Regions from separate parts of the Nocardiopsis sp. CNZ308 genome, predicted to be linked through region 4. Evidence: predicted binding sites of a transcription regulator. Region 4 holds the regulator's gene; each other region holds the start of a gene.
The links. The regulator HrcA, encoded in region 4, represses chaperone genes, less so after heat shock. The targets are predictions, from matches to a motif close to TTGGCACTCTCNNNNNGAGAGTGCCAA.

Region 1 (3,596 bases), 2.6 Mb from region 4:
ACGTAGCGGCCGATGATCGCCCAGCGGCTCGGCGCCTGCTCGGGGGCGGGCTTCTCGACCAGGTCGGTGACGGTGACGACGTCGTCCTCGTCGGTGGGCTCGATGCCCGCGCACCCGTACAGGGACACCTGCTCGGGCTCCACCTCCATGAGGGCGACGACGCTGCCGCCGTGGCGCTCGCGCACCTCGATCATGCGGCGCAGCAGGTCGGCGGACTCGATGAGGTCGTCGCCCAGCAGGACGGCGAAGGGGTTGTCACCGACGTGCGCCTGCGCGCACAGCACCGCGTGGCCCAGGCCGCGCGGCTCGCCCTGGCGGACGTAGTGCACCTGGGCGAGGTCGCTGGACTCGCGCACCGAGCGCAGCCGGGCGTCGTCGCCCTTGGCCTCCAGCGCCTCCTCCAGCTCGTAGGCCCGGTCGAAGTGGTCCTCGATGGAGCGCTTGCTGCGGCCCGTGATCATCAGGACGTCCTGGAGGGAGGCGGCCACCGCCTCCTCCACGACGTACTGGATCGCGGGCTTGTCCACGATCGGCAGCATCTCCTTGGGCGTGGCCTTGGTCGCGGGCAGGAAGCGCGTGCCCAGGCCCGCGGCGGGTACGACCGCCTTCGTGACGGACACGGAACCGGAGGGTCGCTTGTGGTCGGTGGAGTCGTTCATGTCGGCACTTTAGGCCAGCGGTCGGCCGTCTCCGCGCCTGCACACACAGGAGGGCGCCAAGAAGTACGGATGGTTTCGGGTGGCGGAGGGTGGACCGCCACCGCTTGTTCACCGCACGGGGCAACCGGCCGGGTCGGGGCGGTGCCACACTGGGGCCATGGGCGAGAACGGACTGCGTGAGGCCAAGGCCGGGCTGCGGAGGGGTTTCCTGGAGCGGCGGCGCGCCCGGGGTCCCGAGGAGCGCGCCCGGGCCGGGTCGGCGGTCCGCGACGCGCTGCTGGACGTCCCGTGGCTGGCCATGGGCGGGACGGTCGCCTGCTACTACTCCGTGGGCGGCGAGCCGGACACCCGCAAGCTGGTGGCGGCGCTGTGGAAGCGCGGCGCCTACGTGCTGCTGCCCGTGTTCCTGCCCGGCGGCGAACTGGACTGGGCGGCCTTCGACGGGCCGGACTCCCTGGCCCCGGCCGGTCACGGGCTGCTGGAGCCCGTGGGCCGCCGCTACGGGCCCGACGCGCTGGCCCGGGCCGACGCGGTGGTCTGCCCGGCCGTGGCCGTGGACCGGCGGGGGACGCGCCTGGGGCGCGGCGCCGGGTGCTACGACCGCGCGCTGGCCCGCAAGGGCCCGCACACCCCGGCGATCGCCCTGGTCCACGACGAGGAGTTCGTGGAGTCGCTGCCCGCCGAGCCGCACGACCGGCCGGTGGACGCCGTGGTCACCCCGTCCGGCGGGGTGCGGGTCCTCGGCGCGGGCGTGTGGCCGGGCGGACTGGCTGAGCGGGAGCGGCTGAGCCGGCAAGGACTGAGCGGGAGCGGCTGAACGAGAGCGGCCGGACCGCGGGGGCGGGAGGCGCGGGGCGGGATTAACCCGGGCCCCGGGGGCGTTGTCGCTGGCGGTCGCGCTCCGGCGGCGCCCGGCGTCCGGCCGCTCGCGCCCCCGCACCGGTCCCCGTGGGCGAGGCCCTGTCACGGCTCCGGTCGGCGAGCGCGTACTATTTAGCAGTCAACGGGCGAGAGTGCCAGCAAGGAGGACCCGAACAGTGCCTACGTACCAGTACGCGTGCACCGAGTGCGGCGCCCAGATGGAGGTCGTGCAGAGCTTCAGCGACGACGCGCTGACCGTCTGCCCCGAGTGCGAGGGCCGCCTGCGCAAGGTGTACTCCGCCGTGGGCATCGTCTTCAAGGGCTCCGGCTTCTACCGCACCGACAGCGGCAAGTCCTCCAACAGCTCCGTGCTGACCGGCTCGGGCTCCACCGAGGGCAAGGACAGCGGGAACTCGGGCTCCACCGACTCCTCCGCCGCGTCCTCCACCTCCTCGGACGCCAAGGGCTCCTCCTCGGACACCACCACCAGCAGCACCACGGCCAAGGCCGCCAGCACCAGCGCCACCGCCGCGACGAGCTGACCGCCGGGCCGTTGACCGCCCACCGCGCCGCCGACCCCTCGGCGGCGCGCGGCATGTCCGGCCCCGGCGCGGGTGCGCCGGGCAGCCGCCCGCCGCGTCCCCGCCCGGACGCCCCGGTGCGCGGCCCGCGCGATCGGGCCTGTGGACAACCTCCGAACGGCCCCTCCGCGGCCTAGCGTTGAGGTCATGACCAACGCCGCACCCCCGCCCTACCGGCACCGTCGCGCGCTCACCCGGCTCCTGGACCGGCACCGGCGCGTCGTCGCCGCCCTCCTGGCCGCCGCCGCGCTCCTCAGCGCCGTCCTGGCCGTACGCCCCGCGCCCGTACCCGTCACCCGGGTCCTGGTCGCCTCCCGCGACCTCGGCGCCGCGGACCCCCTCACCGAGGGCGACCTCACCGCCCGGGACCTGCCCGCCGGCTCCGTGCCGGGCGGCGCGCTCGCGGCCGACACCGCGACCGCCGGGCTCCGTCTCAACGCCCCGGTACGCCGGGGGGAGGTGATCACCGACGCCCGGCTCGCCGACCCTCCCGCGCGGGCCTACGGCCCCGGCCTGGTCGCCGTTCCGGTGCGGGTGGCCGACCCCGGCGCGGTGGGCCTGCTCTCCCCCGGCAGCCGGGTGGACGTCCTCGCCGCCGGAGGGGGCGACGGCCTCGCGCCCGCCCGTGCGGGCCCCGCCGTGGAGGTGGTCAGCGACCGCCCCGTCCTGGCCCTGCCGGAGGAGGAGTCCTCGGGCGGCGGGGAGGGCGGCGCGCTGATCGTCGTCGCGGCCACGCCCGTCGAGGCCCGGAGTCTGGCGGGCCACGCGGCCGCCTCCCGGCTGTCCATCACCATCCGCGGTTGACCGGCGACGTCCGGTGGGCAAAGCTGTCCGGGCGCCGCGGGCTCCCACCAGGGGGTCCCGCTCCGGCGCCCGTACGGACACCACGAGTATGTAGGGCTTGTATCCATGCAAGGCTTCAAGAAGTTCCTGCTCCAGGGCAACCTGGTGCAGCTGGCGGTCGCGGTCGTGATCGGCGCGGTCTTCGCCAACCTCATCACCGCGTTCACCGAGGGGTTCATCACCCCGCTGATCGGCATCTTCGGCGGGGTCCCCACCTTCGGCGACCTCTACTTCGAGATCAACGGGAGCCGGTTCCTGTACGGGGCGTTCGTCGACGCGCTGATCTCGTTCCTGATCACCGCAGCGATCCTGTACTTCTTCGTGGTCCTGCCCGTGGCCAAGGTGGTGGAGCGCTTCGTCAAGGCCGAGGAGGCCACCACGCGCGAGTGCCCGCACTGCCTCAGCGAGATCAGCAAGAAGGCGTCCCGCTGCGCCCACTGCACCAGCGAGGTGGTGCCCGAGACCGCCGCCTGAGGCGGTCGGACGCGCCGGGGGCGGCCCCGTGCGGGGCCGCCCCGGCAGGCACCGAAGGTCAGCCGGTGTACTCCCAGTGCCAGGGCTCGAAGGGACTGGACTTGGCCCAGGCAGGGTGGTGCCAGCCGAAGTCGGCGCCGTTGGCCTCCATCCAGAGCCAGCGGTCGGACCGGTAGTT
Region 2 (3,596 bases), 2.4 Mb from region 4:
ATGCTCACCACCCTGCTCGAACCCACATCGGGCACCGCCGTGGTCGCGGGGCACGACGTCCGCGCCGCGCCCGCCGAGGTGCGCCGCAGGATCGGCTTCGTCGGCCAGGGACACGGCGCCGGAGAGGACCAGCGGGCCCGGGAGGAGCTGTACACGCAGGGACTGCTGTACGGACTCGACCGGCGCACCGCGCGCCGCCGCGCCGACGGGCTCCTCGACCAGCTGGAGCTGGGCGGCGCCGCCGACCGCGAGGTCACCAAGCTCTCCGGCGGACAGCGCAGGCGCCTCGACATCGCCATGGGGCTCATCCACGAGCCGGGGCTGCTGTTCCTGGACGAGCCCTCGACCGGACTCGACCCGCACAGCCGCGCCAACCTGTGGGAGCACATCACCCGGCTGCGCGAACGGACGGGCACCACGGTCGTGCTCACCACCCACTACCTCGACGAGGCCGACGACATGGCCGAGAGGGTCCTGGTCATCGACCACGGCAGGGTCATCGCCGACGGCACCGCCGACGAGCTCAAGGGCAAGGTCTCCGGTGACCTGGTCACCCTCACCGTGCCGGACGCCCAGCAGGCGCGCACCGCCGCCGGGATCGCCGAACGCGCGCCCTCCGCCGGGACCGCGGAGGTGCTCGCGGACGCGGGGCGCGACGCCGAGGTGCGCCTGCGCGTGGAACGCGGGGACACCGTGCTGCCCGAGCTGCTGCGCGGGCTGGACGCGGCCGGGGTCCCGCTGCTCTCCGTGCGGGTGCAGCGGCCCACCCTGGACGACGTGTTCCTGACCCTGACCGGACGCAGCCTGAGGGAGGAGGGGGCATGAGCTTCCACGAGGTGACCGGGATCCCGGCGGAGACGGCCGGGGCTGAGACGGCCGGGGCGCCCGCGGCGCGGGGTCCGGGCCTGGTGCGCGACACCGTGACCGTCTTCGCCCGCCAGATGCGGCCGTTCCTGCACCGGCCGCTGATGCTGTTCTTCGGCATGCTGCAACCGGTGCTGTACCTGGTGCTGTTCGCGCCCCTGCTGACGGGGCTGGCCGGCGCCGAGGGGCAGGACCCGTGGCAGTGGTTCGTCCCCGGCCTGCTGGTGATGCTCGGCCTGTTCACGGCCGGGTTCGCCGGGTTCGGACTGCTGCCGGAGATGTCCTCCGGAGCGCACGAGCGGCTGCTGGCCACCCCGGTGAGCCGGGTGTCGCTGCTGCTGGGGCGGGTCCTGCGCGACGTGGTGATGATGCTGGCGCAGATGGTGCTCATCCTCGTGCTGGTGGTGCCGCTCGGGTTCGAGGCGTCGTTGGCGGGCGCCGTCGTGGGGCTGCTCCTGCTCGCCGTCCTGGGCGCCGGGCTGGCCACGCTGTCCTACCTGGCGGCCCTGGCGGTCAAGCAGACCTACGTGTTCGCGCCCATCGTGCAGACGCTGATCATGCCGCTGATGCTGCTGTCCGGCGTGCTGCTGCCGATGGAGCTGGCGCCGCCGTGGCTGTACGCGCTCTCGCGGGCCAACCCGGTGGCCTACGTGGTGGACGCCGAGCGCGCCCTGTTCGCGGGGCAGTGGGACGCCTCGGTCGCCCTCGGCTGGGCCGTGGCGGTGGTGCTGGCGGTCGCCGCGCTGGCCGGGGGGTCGCGGGCGATGCGCCGCCTCAGCTCCTGACCCGGGCGCCGTGGAGCAGGGTCGGAGCGGGAGGGGAGCCGCGCGCCGGGAGAGGCGGGAACCGGTGCGCGGCTCCGTCCGCTCAGCGCGGAAAACCCGCATGTCATACGGTGTTTGCGCAGGTAGATGCGGAAATGCCGGAATGGGAAATCGTGACCACATCGTTTGCACTCGCCGGGGTCGAGTGCTAAAAAGGGAACTGGTTAGCACTCGCCTTCACTGAGTGCTAACCGGATCGAGGCTGCGAGATCGCGGCTCCCGGCAGCAGGGTTGCCGGGAGGTTCCGCGGTCGTCCGTCGCGGGCGCATGCCTCGTCCCATCGCGTATCAGCCCGGTCACGGGAGGACAAGAACTCAATGGCAGCCAAACTGATCGCGTTCGACGAGGAGGCCCGTCGCGGCCTCGAGCGCGGCATGAACCAGCTCGCTGACGCCGTCAAGGTCACGCTCGGCCCCAAGGGCCGCAACGTCGTCCTGGAGAAGAAGTGGGGCGCCCCCACGATCACCAACGACGGTGTCTCCATCGCCAAGGAGATCGAGCTCGAGGACCCGTGGGAGAAGATCGGGGCCGAGCTGGTCAAGGAGGTCGCCAAGAAGACCGACGACGTCGCGGGTGACGGCACCACCACCGCCACCGTGCTCGCCCAGGCGCTCGTTCGCGAGGGCCTGCGCAACGTCGCCGCCGGCGCCAACCCGATCAGCCTCAAGCGCGGCATCGAGTCCGCCGTCGCGCGCATCAACGAGGAGCTCGGCAACCTCTCCAAGGACATCGAGACCAAGGAGCAGATCGCCTCCACCGCCTCGATCTCCGCCGGCGACCCCCAGATCGGCGAGACCATCGCCGAGGCCATGGACAAGGTCGGCAAGGAAGGCGTCATCACGGTCGAGGAGGGCCAGACCTTCGGGCTGGAGCTCGAGCTCGCCGAGGGCATGCGCTTCGACAAGGGCTACATCTCGCCCTACTTCGCCACCGACCTGGAGCGCATGGAGACGGTCCTCGAGGACCCCTACATCCTCATCGTCAACTCCAAGATCTCGAACAACAACGAGTTCCTGCCGGTTGTCGAGAAGGTCCTCCAGGCCGGCCGCCCGCTGGTCGTCATCGCCGAGGACCTGGAGGGCGGCGCCCTCCAGACGCTGGTCGTCAACAAGATCCGCGGCACCTTCAAGTCCGTCGCCGTCAAGGCCCCGGGCTTCGGTGACCGCCGCAAGGCCCAGCTCGGCGACATCGCCGTGCTGACCGGCGGCCAGGTCATCACCGAGGAGGTCGGCCTCAAGCTGGAGAGCACCGAGCTCGACATGCTCGGCCGCGCCCGCAAGGTCGTCGTCACCAAGGACGAGACCACCATCGTGGACGGCGCCGGTGACGCCACCGCGATCGCCGGTCGCGTGAACGAGATCCGCAACGAGATCGAGCGCACCGACTCCGACTACGACCGCGAGAAGCTCCAGGAGCGTCTCGCCCGCCTGGCCGGCGGCGTGGCCGTCATCAAGGCCGGTGCCGCCACCGAGGTGGAGCTCAAGGAGCGCAAGCACCGCATCGAGGACGCCGTCCGCAACGCCAAGGCCGCGGTCGAGGAGGGCATCCTGCCCGGCGGTGGTGTCGCTCTGCTCCAGGCCAGCGTCCCGGCCTTCGAGAAGCTGGAGCTGGAGGGCGACGAGGCCATCGGCGCCGACATCGTGCGCCGCGCCATCGCCGAGCCGCTCAAGCAGATCGCGATCAACGCCGGCCTCGAGGGCGGCGTCGTGGCGGAGAAGGTCAGGAACCTGGAGCCCGGGTTCGGCCTGAACGCCGCCACCGGCGAGTACACCGACCTGTTCAAGGACGGCGTCATCGACCCGACCAAGGTCACCCGCTCGGCTCTGCAGAACGCGGCTTCCATCGCCGGTCTGTTCCTGACCACCGAGGCCGTCATCGCCGAGAAGCCGGAGAAGGCCGCCGCTCCCG
Region 3 (3,596 bases), 2.6 Mb from region 4:
GAGGCAGGCCGCCTCCGCCCCCGCGGCCAGGTCCACGGCCGTGTCCCACGGCGGGGAGTAGGCCGCGGGGTCGAACACCCGGCCGCGCCCGCCCCGCCGGGCGGGGTCGCAGAACAGCAGCGGGTACCGGCCGGGCGCGGTCGCGGAGGCGTCGCCCTCGCGGACCCGGGCCAACCCGGACAGGCCCATGGCCCCGATGTTGGCGCGGGCCACCGCGACCGTGAGGGGGTCGGCGTCCACGCCCTCGACCGGAACGCCGCGCGCGGCCAGGGCCAGCAGGTCCGCGCCGACCCCGCAGCACAGGTCGCCCGCCGTGGCGCCGTCCAGGCCCCGCCCCGACGCCCCGGCCGATCCGAACGCACCGGCCATGCGCTCCGCGCGGTAGTCGGCCACCACGCGCCGGGTGGACTGCTCCAGCCCGTTGGGCGTGAAGAACATCCGCCGCGCGGGTTCGCCGAACTTGGCCCGCCCGCGTTCGCGCAGGGAGACCTGGGTCAGGACGGCGTTTACCAGCTCGGATACGGGTAGACCGGGGTCGAGGGCCGCCACGCGCGGATCACCGCGCAGCAGTGAGGCCGCGGCGAGATGGTCCCCGGCGGCGGCCTTCGGGTCCACCCCCGCCAGGACCTCCCGGCCCGCGTCGGTGAGCAGGGCCTCGAAGGCGGGCAGGCGCATGGGTTCCCCCCGGGCGTCGAAGGAGCGGTGTGCGGACGCGACCGCGCCCCGCCCCGGAGGGGAGCCCCCGGGGAAGTCCCCTGACCGGGGGTCACGGTCACATTTCCATTCTGGCACTCTCGGGGGTAGAGTGCTAACCGCGACGAGGCCGGTCTGGCACCCGCGACGACAGGCCGCCGTGGTCGCCCCTTTTTCGCAGTCGGTCCGTGCACCAGTGCGGGCCGAGATCAGTACACCGAAACCTTGAAGGGGGAGGTCACACCGTGTCGACCGCCACCAAGACCGTGCTGAAGCCGCTCGAGGACCGCGTCGTGGTCCGGACGCTGGAGGCCGAGCAGACCACCGCTTCCGGTCTGGTCATCCCGGACACCGCCAAGGAGAAGCCCCAGGAGGGCGAGGTCCTGGCCGTGGGCCCGGGCCGCTGGGACGACGAGGGCGAGAACCGCATCCCGCTGGACGTGAAGGTCGGCGACGTCGTCCTGTACAGCAAGTACGGCGGCACCGAGGTCAAGTACGACGGCGAGGAGTACCTGGTGCTCTCCGCCCGCGACCTTCTCGCTGTCGTCGAGAAGTAGGTCTCCACGGGGCCCGCTCCATCGGGCCCGGAGCCATCCGCATCCCGCACCGGTCGGCGCACAGCCGGGCGGGCGGGATGCTCTCTTTCGACCAGCCTGAAGAGGAAGCACCCACATGCCGAAGATCCTGGAGTTCGAGGACGACGCCCGTCGCGCCCTCGAGCGGGGCGTCGACCGCCTCGCCAACGCCGTCAAGGTGACGCTCGGCCCGCGCGGTCGCAACGTCGTCATCGACAAGAAGTTCGGCGCCCCCACCATCACGAACGACGGCGTGACCGTCGCCCGTGAGGTCGAGCTGGACGACCCCTACGAGAACCTGGGCGCCCAGCTGGTCAAGGAGGTCGCCACCAAGACCAACGACGCCGCCGGTGACGGCACCACCACCGCGACCGTTCTGGCCCAGGCCCTCGTCCGCGAGGGTCTGCGCAGCGTGGCCGCCGGCGCCTCCCCGATGTCCCTGAAGAAGGGCATCGACGCCGCCGCCGCCAAGGTGTCGGAGGTCCTCCTGGAGCGCGCCCGCCCCGTCGAGGAGCGCGCGGACATCGCCTACGTCGCCACCAACTCCGCCCAGGACGCCCAGATCGGCGACCTGATCGCCGAGGCGTTCGACAAGGTCGGCAAGGACGGCGTCATCACGGTGGAGGAGGCCCCGACCTTCGGTCTGGACCTGGACTTCACCGAGGGCCTCCAGTTCGACAAGGGCTACGTCTCGCCCTACTTCGTCACCGACGGCGACCGCCAGGAGGCGGTGCTGGAGGACGCGCTGATCCTGATCAACCAGGGCAAGATCAGCAGCCTCAACGACCTGCTGCCCGTGCTGGAGAAGGTCGTCCAGAGCAAGAAGCCCCTGCTCATCATCGCCGAGGACATCGACGGTGACGCCCTGGGCGCCCTGGTGCTCAACAAGATCCGCGGCACCCTCAACGTCGCCGCCGTCAAGGCGCCCGGCTTCGGCGAGCGCCGCAAGGCCATGCTCCAGGACATCGCGGTCCTCACCGGCGGCCAGGTCGTCGCCGAGGAGGTCGGCCTGACCCTGGAGAACGTGGACCTCGACGCGCTGGGCGGCGCCCGCCGCGTCACGATCACCAAGGACGCCACCACCATCGTGGACGGCGCCGGGGAGCAGTCCGAGGTCGAGGACCGCGTCCGCCAGATCCGCAAGGAGATCGAGGCGAGCGACTCCGACTGGGACCGCGAGAAGCTCCAGGAGCGCCTGGCCAAGCTCGCGGGCGGCGTCTCCGTCCTGCGCGTGGGCGCGGCCACCGAGGTCGAGCTCAAGGAGAAGAAGCACCGCCTGGAGGACGCCATCTCGGCGACCCGCGCGGCCATCGAGGAGGGCATCGTCGCCGGTGGCGGCGCCTCCCTGGTGCACGCTTCCAAGGTGCTGGACTCGAACGACCTCGGCCTGACGGGCGACGAGGCCACCGGTGTGGCGATCGTGCGCCGTGCCCTGGTCGAGCCCGCCCGGTGGATCGCGGAGAACGCGGGCGCCGAGGGCTACGTGGTCACCCACCGCGTGTCGGAGCTGGAGGTCGGCCACGGCTACAACGCCGCGACCGGCACCTACGGCGACCTGACCTCGCAGGGCATCCTCGACCCGGTCAAGGTGTCCCGCTCCGCCGTGCAGAACGCCGCCTCCATCGCGGGCATGCTGCTGACCACCGAGGTGCTGGTGGCGGACAAGCCCGAGGACGACGAGGACGACGGGCACGGCCACAGCCACTAGGCACGGCGGCCGGGCCCTCCGGGGGCCGCGGATCCCGGGGCCCCCGGGCCTTGCGGACCCGGGGAACCCCGGAGCACGGCCACGGCGGCCGGGACGCGTCCGGCGGACACGGCCCGGCCGCGACGGGGGCGGAGCGGTTGCTCCGCCCCCGCGCACTATCACGCACGTCACAGGTTTCCCTCGGCGGCGCAGATGTTTTCGGGTGATTTTCCCGAAACGTGACCATTCTGTAGTTGCCGATCCGAGTGGTTCAGTCCGGCGGTGGGGGCATCATTCCTAGCGTGACGGTGACGGATGCAGGCGCCCGGGGGCAGCGGGACCACACGGGGTTGAACCATCTGGGATCGCTGGCGGTCCGGGGGGACGACGGGGCGATGGACTCGCTGCTGCGCGAGGTCCGCCCCATGGTGGTCAGGTACTGCCGTGCCCGCCTGGCCCGGGTCTCGGGGCTGGCCCACTACTCCGACGACGTGGCCCAGGAGGTGTGTATCGCCCTGCTCTCGGCGATACCGCGCTACCAGGACCGCGGCCGCCCCTTCGCGGCCTTCGTGTTCGGCATAGCGGCCCACAAGGTGGCCGACACCCTGCGCGGTGCGGGCAGGGTCGAGACGGTGCCCACC
Region 4 (3,596 bases):
TGCTGTCCGTACTCCTGCTGACCGTCCTGCCCGTGCTCCGGCTGCTGTCCCCGGTGGGGGTCCTCCGGGGGCGGGGGGTTCGTCGGGGTCTGGCTCATGCTCTTCCTTGGCTCCGCTGATGAGAGGGAGGTTCCTGTACTACCGTGCTGTACCGACGACCGCGCGGGCCGGAGGCGGGCGACCTCGGCACCGGACACGGGGACCGGCGCCTCGCCCGGGTCAAATCCTAGGTCCTGCCGCTCCTCCCGCGCGCAGCGCTCGCTAGGGAGCGTCCGGGTGCGGCCCGGTGACGAAGTCGATCAGCTCCTCCACCCGGCCGAGCAGAGCCGGCTCCAGATCAGCATAGGTACGGACCGACCCCAGGATCCGGCGCCACGCCTCTCCCGTCTCCATCCGCCAGCCCAGGGCGCTCACGACCCCCTCCTTCCAGGGGACGCCGCGCGGCACCTCGGGCCAGGCCCCGATCCCCACGGAACCCGGCCGCACCGCCTGCCAGACGTCGACGTAGGGGTGCCCGGCCACCAGCACGTGCTCGCCGCGCACCCGCTCGGCGATCCGCGTCTCCTTGGAACCCGGCGCCAGGTGGTCCACCAGGACGCCCAGCCTCCTGCCGGGCCCGGGCGAGAACTCCGCCACGATCGAGGGCAGGTCGTCGACACCCTCCAGGAACTCGACGGCCACCCCCTCCACGCGCAGGTCGTGGCCCCAGACCTTCTCCACCAGCTCGGCGTCGTGGACGCCCTCCACGTAGATCCGGCTCTCCCGGGCCGTGCGCGCCCGCGCGCCCGGCACCGCCACCGACCCGGAGGCGCTGCGCAGCGGCCCCCGCGGAGCCGCGGAGGGGCGCACCAGGGTCACCGGCTCGCCGTCGACCAGGAACGCGGCTGGGGCGAGGTCGAACACGCGGCGGCGGCCGTGCCGGTCCTCCAACGTGACGGTGGCCTTGTCCCAGGCCACCACCGCCCCGCAGAACGCCTCCTCGGCGTCCTCCACGACCAGTTCCCTTTCCAGGGGCACCTCGCGGACCGCCTTCTTCTTCGGGCGGCGCCAGTCCCCGGCGAGCACGTCGCGGCCGTAACGGCCGGTTCCCTTGGTAGCCACGGTGGTGCAGTCTACTGGTGGCGCGCGCCGGCGCCCCGTCGGCCGCGGCGCGTGCCCCGGGCCCGGCGGGAACAGGGGCGACACGGCCGCGCCGGGCTTCACCACCCGCGGGTAACCGTCAGGGTTTGCGGCCGGGCATAGACTTAGCACTGAGGACCATGGAGTGCCAGGAGGTGACGAGTGCTGGATGAGCGCAAGCTCGCGGTCCTGCGTGCCGTCGTCGAGGACTTCGTCAACACCAACGAGCCCGTGGGTTCCAAGGCCCTGGCCGACCGGCACCGGCTCGGAGTCTCCCCGGCGACCATCCGCAACGACATGGTCGCCCTCGAGGAGGACGGCTACATCGCGCAGCCGCACACCAGTGCCGGACGCGTTCCCACGGACAAGGGGTACCGGCTCTTCGTCGACCGGCTCTCCTCGGTCAAACCGCTCTCCAGCGCGGAGCGGCGCGCCATCGAGTCCTTCCTCACCGGCGCCGTGGACCTCGACGAGATCGTCGCCCGGACCGTGCGGCTCCTCGCGCAGCTCACCCGCCAGGTCGCGATCGTCCAGTACCCGTCGCTGACCCGCTCGTCGGTGCAGCACGTGGAACTGGTCCCCCTCGGGGGGCAGCGGATCATGATGGTCGTGATCACCAACACGGGCCGGGTCGAGCAGCGCGTCATCGACGGCCTGGGAGAGGTCCACGAGGCCGCCGTCAACGACCTGCGCGCGATGTTGAACCGGGCCATCGCCGGACGCCACCTCGGCGACGTGCCCGACGCGGTGGAGGACCTGCCTCCGCAGGTGGCGCCCGAACACCGCCAGATGGCGGTGTCGGTCCTCTCCGTCCTGCTGGAGAGCCTCGTCGAACGGCACGAGGAGAAGATCGTCCTCGCGGGGACGGCCAACCTCGCCGCCGTCGACTTCGCCGCCAGCCTCAGGGACGTCCTGGAGGCACTGGAAGAGAACATGGTCCTCATCCGTTTGCTGGGAGAGGCCAAGGACCCGTCGATGCTCACGGTGCGCATCGGCGCGGAGAACTTCCACGAGGGCCTGAGGTCCACCTCCATCGTGTCGGCGGACTACGGTGTGGGAAACCAGTCGCTCGCCAAGATCGGTGTGGTGGGACCCACCCGGATGGACTATCCGGGGACGATGGGAGCAGTACGCGCCGTGGCTCGCTATGTCGGACAGATTTTGGCAGGACAGTAACCCAGTGGCCAGAGACTATTACCAGGTTCTCGGAGTGCGTCGCGACGCGTCCAAGGACGAGATCAAGAAGGCCTACCGGCGGCTCGCGCGCGAACTCCACCCGGACATCAATCCGGACCCCGCAACCCAGGAGCGCTTCAAGGAGGTGACCCAGGCCTACGAGGTCCTCTCCGACGAGAACAAGCGCCGGATGTTCGACATGGGCCAGGACCCCTACGCGCCCGGCGGCGGCGGGGCCGGGGGCTTCGGCGGCGCGGGCGGGTTCGCCTTCGACGACATCATGAACGCCTTCTTCGGCGGCGGCCAGCCCGGCGGGCGCGGCCCCCGGGAGCGGGTCCGACGCGGGCGCAGCATCAAGATCCGCGTCGAACTCGACCTGGTGGAGACCGCGTTCGGGGTCAGCAAGGAGATCACCTTCCCCACCGCCATCCTGTGCGAGACCTGCCAGGGCGAGGGGACGGCGGCCGGTTCGCACCGCACCACCTGTGAGATGTGCCACGGTCAGGGCGAGGTCTCCCAGGTCACGCGGTCCTTCCTCGGCCAGGTCATGACCTCCCGCCCCTGCCCCCAGTGCTCGGGCCAGGGCTCGGTCATCACCAACCCCTGCGGCGACTGCGCGGGCGAGGGCCGGGTGCGCGAGAAGGTCACCCGCACCGTCAAGATCCCCGCGGGCGTCGACGACGGCACCCGCATCCAGCTCGCCGGGGAGGGCGAGGTCGGCCCCAACGGCGGACCGCGCGGCGACATCATCCTGGAGATCATCCAGCGCCCGCACCCCACCTTCGAACGCCGCGGCGACGACCTGCACTGCACGGTGACCGTCCCCATGACGGCCGCCGCGCTGGGCGCCTCCTTCGCCTTCGACACCCTCGACGGCACCGAGAACATCGACCTGCGCCCGGGCACCAACTCCGGCCACGTCATCACCCTCCCCAACAAGGGCGTCAGCCACCTCGACGGCGGCGGCCGGGGCGACCTGCGCATCCGCGTCGACGTGGAGACCCCGAGCAGGCTGGACGAGGAGCAGGAGGCCCTCCTGCGCAAGTTCGCCGAACTGCGCGGCGAGGACCAGACCCCGGGACGCTTCAGCCCCGGACACGGCGGGTTCTTCTCCAAGATCCGCGACGCCTTCGGCGCCAAGTGACACCGCCGGTCTTCCTGGTCGAGGCCGCCGATCTGGCGGCCGACCGGGTGACGGTGGACGGCGCCGAGGGCCGCCACGCCGCCGTGGTGCGCCGCATCCGGGAGGGCGAGACCGTCGACCTCTCCGACGGACGCGGTCTGCGCGCCCGCTGCACGGT

Region 1: the regulator HrcA is predicted to act here: its motif matches at 1,653-1,679, upstream of EV372_RS06610 (FmdB family zinc ribbon protein).
Region 2: the regulator HrcA is predicted to act here: its motif matches at 1,814-1,840, upstream of groL (chaperonin GroEL).
Region 3: the regulator HrcA is predicted to act here: its motif matches at 786-812, upstream of groES (co-chaperone GroES).

What each region holds. Positions count from the first base shown of each region.
Region 1 covers NZ_SHKJ01000001.1:1,548,388-1,551,983, forward strand. The annotation lists gene galU (UTP--glucose-1-phosphate uridylyltransferase GalU) at 1-659, opposite strand, end outside; gene EV372_RS06605 (5-formyltetrahydrofolate cyclo-ligase) at 817-1,476, shown strand; gene EV372_RS06610 (FmdB family zinc ribbon protein) at 1,697-2,062, shown strand; gene EV372_RS06615 (SAF domain-containing protein) at 2,249-2,905, shown strand; gene EV372_RS06620 (MscL family protein) at 3,011-3,418, shown strand; gene EV372_RS06625 (M15 family metallopeptidase) at 3,477-3,596, opposite strand, start outside.
Region 2 covers NZ_SHKJ01000001.1:1,682,578-1,686,173, reverse strand. The annotation lists gene EV372_RS07190 (ATP-binding cassette domain-containing protein) at 1-825, shown strand, start outside; gene EV372_RS07185 (ABC transporter permease) at 822-1,649, shown strand; gene groL (chaperonin GroEL) at 2,006-3,596, shown strand, end outside.
Region 3 covers NZ_SHKJ01000001.1:1,494,106-1,497,701, reverse strand. The annotation lists gene EV372_RS06365 (THUMP-like domain-containing protein) at 1-675, opposite strand, end outside; gene groES (co-chaperone GroES) at 939-1,250, shown strand; gene groL (chaperonin GroEL) at 1,366-2,976, shown strand; gene EV372_RS06350 (sigma-70 family RNA polymerase sigma factor) at 3,264-3,596, shown strand, end outside.
Region 4 covers NZ_SHKJ01000001.1:4,110,992-4,114,587, forward strand. The annotation lists gene EV372_RS17760 (DUF3097 domain-containing protein) at 262-1,101, opposite strand; gene hrcA (heat-inducible transcriptional repressor HrcA) at 1,282-2,295, shown strand; gene dnaJ (molecular chaperone DnaJ) at 2,300-3,439, shown strand; gene EV372_RS17775 (16S rRNA (uracil(1498)-N(3))-methyltransferase) at 3,436-3,596, shown strand, end outside.